Regions from separate parts of the Lactobacillus fornicalis genome, predicted to be linked through region 2. Evidence: predicted binding sites of a transcription regulator. Region 2 holds the regulator's gene; the other holds the start of a gene.
What was found. Region 2 encodes Rex, which represses fermentation and respiration genes when NADH is low (regulators of the CRP and FNR family bind a similar motif). Its sites were predicted from a motif close to TTGTGAANTANTTCACAA; they were not measured.
Positions count from the first base shown of each region.

Region 1 (3,194 bases), on a different contig from region 2:
AGCTGGAACTAATGCTAGTGACAATTGCAATAATCGATAAAAAATAAGCTATTTTTATCCTTTAAGAGATAAGAATAGCTTATTTTTTTAAATCATAGTATTTTTTTCGTTAAAACTATTTCGACAATATTTTTCAGCGTAACTTTGAAAACGTTGCACAACTGGTGGTAAAAAGTGATTTGCTTTAGTAATGGCATAAATTGGGTGGACTACTGCCTTATCTTTAATAGGTAACAGTTTCACTATCCCACTACTTAATTGTGACATATGAGGTACGATTGCAACCCCAAAGTTATAACGAACAAACCCTAAGACCGAATGATCTTCCTGAACTTCGACAGCTACTTTTGGTTTTATGTTTGCTTGATCGAATATTTTTTTGAGAAAAATTCCTAAGCCACTGTTACGCTGATAAAGTACCATAGGATATTTAGCTAGTTCGGAAAGAGTAACCTCATCTTTTTTAGCAAGAGGATGGTTAAAGGGAACAGCAGCTAATAATTCTTGATTTACTAGGTGAAATTGGTTAACTTGCGCTACCAGAGCAGGAGTTGTAGCTTTTGATGCAAAAACTAAATCAAGTTTTTCTTCTAGTAATTCTTCAATTAATTTATCTGTAATATCTTGGCTATACGAAAAAGTGATTTTCTTAGCAGTTGGATTATTTTTAAAGGTTGAAACTAACTCAGGTACTAGGTCTTGGCCCATAGTATAGGTAAATCCTAAATGAATATGTCCTTGATTAATATCATGCAATTCTGCAACGTATTCATTGCCCTTTTTTAAGGCATCTAGGCTTGCTTCTACGTGCTTTAAATAGATGCGACCATAATTGGTTAACTTAATATTACGACCTTCTTTTTCAAATAATGGCACTCCTAATTCATCTTCAATACTGTTAATTGCATATGAAAGAGAAGGTTGGGAGATACCTAAAGATTCTGCAGCTCGTGCCATGTGTTCAGTATGAGCTAATTCTACAAAGAATTCCAAGTGTCTTAAATTCATAAAATTTCTCCTCGAATTTACAGGATAAATAATAAACTGTCTTTATTGATAAATTGAACTAGTTTTATTTATTGCTTACTTTGAAAACGATACCATAAAAAGTGAATTGAGAACATATTAACAAAGATTTTTATTAAGGAGATTTTAATTATGACAAATAAAATAACTGGTGTAAATGGTCCTATTAATGGTTGGCTTGATGGTCATACCTACTTAATTGGTTTGATGGCTTACCCAATCCGCCACTCAATGTCTCCAACAATGCACAATAATGCTTTTGCAAAATTAGGTTTAAACTTTACTTACCTTTGCTTTGAAATTGATAACAAGAAGTTACCTAAGGCAGTTGAAGCTATTAGAACTTTGGATATGCGTGGTTCAAATGTTTCTATGCCTAATAAAAAAGAAGTTATTAAATACTTAGATAAATTATCTCCAGCTTCAGAAATGTGTGATGCTGTAAACACTATTGTTAACGATAATGGCGTTTTAACAGGCTACACTACTGACGGAATTGGCTTTATGAAGAGCTTGGAAGATGAAGGTATTGATATCCGTGGTAAGAAGATGTGTTTAGCTGGTGCTGGCGGTGCCGCAACTCCAATTGCTGTTCAAGCTGCTCTTGATGGTGTTAGTGAAATTGAAATTTTTAACCTTAACGATGATAAATGGTCTCAAGCTGAAAAGAATGTGAAGACAATCAATGAAAAGACTAACTGTAAGGCTAGTTTACACCACTTGGAAGACAAAGATGACTTCAAGCGTGCCATTAGTGAATGCGACATCTATTGTGATGCAACAGGTGTTGGGATGAAGCCTCTTGAAGATATGACTTTAGTTGAAGATCCTAGTTGGTTCCACGAAGATATGACTGTCTTTGACACCGTTTATGCTCCAAGAACTACTAAGCTAATGAAAGTCGCTCAAAAAGCTGGTGTAAAGCATGTTTTAAATGGTATCGGCATGATGATTGAACAAGGGGCTGCCGCATTTAAGCTTTGGACTGGTGAAGACATGCCAACTGATTATATTCGTCAAGTTATTTTTGAAAATGATGCTAAAGATAATAATTAAAAGCTATTATTTTACTGAGTAGATATGGGGATAGTTATGAAGAATAAATATACACCTACGGCCCTAGCGCTTTATTTCAATTATTTTGTTCATGGGATGGGCGTTATTATCCTGTCTCAAAATGCAGCTAATTTGGCTCACCAATGGGGAACTACGGAAACTGGTGCTCTTGCAGTAGTTTCTTCATTAGGAATTGGACGAATTATAAATCTTTTAGCTTCAGGAGTTTTATCTGATAAATTTGGGAGAAAACCATTTGTTCAATTAGGAATTGTTACTTATTTTATTTTCTTTGTTGGCATTTTAATGTCACCGAATACGGTTATTGCGTATATTCTAGGAATTTTAGCAGGAATGGCTAATTCGTTCCTTGATACCGGTACTTATCCAGGTTTGATGGAAATTTATCCAAATTCTAAAGGAACTTCTAATGTTGTATTAAAGGCATTTATTAGTGCAGGGCAATTTTTCTTACCCTTTATTGTTAGCTTTTTAGCAGCTGCACATATGTGGTATGGATGGTCATTTTTAATTCCAGCAACTATTTTGGTGCTTACTTTTCTTTATTTCATGTTTGGTGGAGCTTTCCCAGACTCAAATTCAACTAATAAAACTGTTGAAGAAAAGATAACTGATAATAATGTAAAAACTAATTTATGGTTAGATGGCACTTTATTTATTATTTATGGATATATTTCACAAGCAACCTTTTATTTGGTAAGCCAGATGCTTACACAATATGGTCAAAAAATAGGTAATCTTTCGCAAGTAACAGCTCACTCATTAGTTAGTTGGTATTCTTTAGGATCAATTATTTGTGTGCTAACTACTGCTGTTTTGGGTAAGAAATTTAGTGAAATTCAATTTGTTCCTATTTACACTTTAGGTGCATTTATTTCATTAGCCCTAATGTGGTTATATCCTACTAATGCTAGTTTGATGATTATTTTATCGATATTGGTTGGATTTTTTGCTGCAGGTGGTGTAATGCAATTAGCATTAACAGTCATGGCTGAATTTTTCCCTGCTGGTAAAGGAACAGTTACAGGTTTCTTTTATACAGCAGGTTCAATTGCATCATTTACGATACCTTTAGCAATTAATTGGATTGG
Region 1 is NZ_JBLTIM010000016.1:16,863-20,056, reverse strand. Features, by position in the region: gene ACNDLV_RS04295 (FAD-dependent oxidoreductase) at 1-40, shown strand, start outside; gene ACNDLV_RS04290 (LysR family transcriptional regulator) at 88-1,008, opposite strand; gene ACNDLV_RS04285 (shikimate dehydrogenase) at 1,159-2,082, shown strand; gene ACNDLV_RS04280 (MFS transporter) at 2,119-3,194, shown strand, end outside.
Region 1: ACNDLV_RS04285 (shikimate dehydrogenase) is a predicted target of Rex. The motif match lies at 1,115-1,132, and genes of this name have one in related genera.

Region 2 (3,194 bases):
CGTCACGGCCAGAAACCTTGTGGCTAATCTTATGCAATTCATCAACTGCAGCCTTAGTAGCCTTTTCAATACCACGACGAATACCAACAGGGTTAGCACCGGCAGTTACGTTCTTCATACCTTCATTAACGATAGCTTGAGTTAAAACAGTAGCAGTAGTAGTACCGTCACCAGCAATATCATTAGTCTTTTGTGCAACTTCGCTAACAAGCTTAGCACCCATGTTTTCGAAGTGGTCTTTCAATTCAATTGCCTTAGCAATAGTTACACCGTCGTTAGTAATTTCTGGTGCACCATAACTCTTTTCAAGCACTACGTTACGTCCCTTAGGTCCTAAGGTTGTCTTAACAGTATCAGCTAACTTATCAACACCCTTTAATAGTGAGCGTCTAGCTTTTTCATCAAATTTAATGTCTTTTGCCATAATAAAATTACTTCCTTTATTTCAGAATTATTTTACAATTGCTAAAATGTCTTTTTCATGAAGGACCAAGTATTCTTCTCCGTCATACTTAACATTAGTGCCAGAGTACTTGTCGTAAACTACACGGTCGCCTTCCTTAACAGTCATTGGTAAAACTTTACCTTCACTGGTAACTAAGCCACTACCTACTGCAACAACTTCACCTTCAGTTGGCTTTTCTTTAGCATTTGAAGCAAGGACGATACCGCCAACAGTTTCTTCTTCTTCTTTTTTTACTTTTACGATCACGCGATCACCAATAGGTTGTAACACGTTTGTCCCTCCTATATTAACTATCAATTTAATTTTTAGCACTCTTTATTTCTAAGTGCTAACTTACAATGCTTATAATAATATGTTTTTCTCCTCGATGCAAGCAAAAAATAGCACCTTTTTGCTTCGAGTGCTAAAAAGGTGCTATTCGTATAAATTAAGTAAGCAATACTAATGCTTTACTCTAATCTTCAATTTTTTTATCAGATTCTAAAAAGTAAACCAAAGTTTGTAATTCTGTTGCTAAATCAACATTTTGAATTCGAACACCTGCAGGAGCTGATAGTCGAACAGGTGTAAAATTCATAATTCCTCTAACTCCTGCTTCAACAATTTCATTAGCTGTTTTTTGGGCATTTATTTGAGGAACTGTTAAGATTGCAATTGTAATTTGTTGCTCTCTAATTTGTTCAATCATGTCTTTCATATCATAAACCGGAACACCACTAACAATCTTTCCAGTTAAATCAGAATTGATATCAAATGCACAAGAGATTCTAATATTATTACTACGTTTAAAGTTATAATTAAGTAAGGCATGCCCCAAATTCCCTACTCCTATTAGGGCAACATTAGTCAAAGTATCTTGATTCAAGATTTTTTTAAAAAATCCCAGTAAACTTTTGACATCATAACCATAGCCACGCTTACCTAATGCGCCAAAATATGAAAAATCACGTCTAATAGAAGCACTATCAACTTGAACTGCTTCTGAGAGTTCAGTTGAGGATACTTTTTCTTTTCCTTCCTCATTTAATAAAATTAAGTAACGATAATAAAGTGGCAATCTACGTGCAGTTGCCTTTGGAATTTTTATTTTATCCATCAAAGAACCCTTCTTCATTCAAGTTTGTGAATGTGAAATTTTTTCAATCATGAATATGATACATACACTTATGGTTCATATGCAAGTAATATTTTCACAAATTTAATCCTAATAGCAACAAGTAAGTGAAATCTTCACATTTCCTATGGTAAAATATTGCACAGGTGAATTATATGATTATTGCACAAGGACATGCCCTTGAAAAACAATTTGGGGCAACAACTTTATTTAAAGATATTAATTTTTCAATTGAAAATAATGCCCGAATTGGTCTAGTAGGACCAAATGGGGTCGGGAAAACCACTCTTCTCAAAATTATGACTGGAGAAGAAGAATCAACTAAAGGTGAATTTACAGTTAACAAAGATATTGATGTTGGATATATCGCCCAGGAAAATGCCTTAGATGAAGATAAAAGCATCTGGGACGAAATGATTACTGTTTTTGCACCACTTATCAAGCAAGGCGAAACTTTAACCAAAATGCAAGAACAAATTGCTGATAATCCAGAAGATAGTGACTTGCTTAAGCGTTATGATCAAATGCAATTTGACTTTGAACAAAATGGTGGTTATACCTATCAAGCTGATATAAAAAGTGTCTTAAATGGTTTCAATTTTAAAGAAAACACTTGGACCAAGAAAATCAGCTCACTATCTGGTGGTGAAAAAACAAGACTAAGTTTTGTTAAATTACTTCTTAAAAAGCCCGACTTACTTTTGCTTGATGAACCAACCAACTATCTTGACTTAGATACTTTAGATTGGCTCGAAGGATTTTTGAAAAATTATGATGGAGCTATTTTGACTGTATCTCACGATCAATACTTCTTAGACCATCTTGCAACGCAAATTTTTGAAATGCGTTATGGTAAGTTGACTATTTTTAAAGGAGACTACACTCACTACTTAGCTGAACGCAAATTACGAGATGCTCAACAAGAAGCTGCTTATGAGAAGCAACAAGAAGAAATCAAGAAAACCGAAGAATTTATTCAGAAAAATATTGTTCGTGCTACGACTACCAAGCGGGCTCAAAGTCGCCGTAAGCAACTAGAAAAAATGGATCGAATTGATCCACCAAAGCACAGTAACAAAGTGCGGATTAATTTTAAGGCTGATCGTCCTTCTGGAAAAGAAGTTCTAATTGCTCAAGATTTAACTATTGGCTATCCTGATAAAACTATGGTTAGTGATATTTCTTTCCAAGTCAATAAAGGAGATCGAGTAGCTATTATTGGGCCTAATGGAATTGGTAAATCCACTTTACTCAAGACTATTATGAAAAAACTAGCGGTTAAATCAGGGTCCATTAAGTATGGTGCTAGTTTAGATATTGGTTACTACGATCAAGAATTACAAGGACTAGATTACAAAAAGACTGTTATTGATACTATCTGGGATCGCCATAAATCAATGCCTGAAAAAGATGTTCGTTCGATTTTAGCTAGTTTTCTTTTTACCGCTAAAGATATTGACAAGGTGGTTGGCCAATTATCAGGTGGGCAGCGAGCTAGATTAACATTAACCGTTTTAGCCTTAGAACATGATAATTTCTTAATCATGGACGAACCTACTAACCACTTAGATATTGAAGCAAAAGAAGTTCTTGAACAGGCTCTAAGTAAATTTG
Region 2 is NZ_JBLTIM010000003.1:44,262-47,455, forward strand. Features, by position in the region: gene groL (chaperonin GroEL) at 1-424, opposite strand, end outside; gene groES (co-chaperone GroES) at 452-736, opposite strand; gene ACNDLV_RS00700 (redox-sensing transcriptional repressor Rex) at 921-1,562, opposite strand; gene ACNDLV_RS00705 (ABC-F family ATP-binding cassette domain-containing protein) at 1,736-3,194, shown strand, end outside.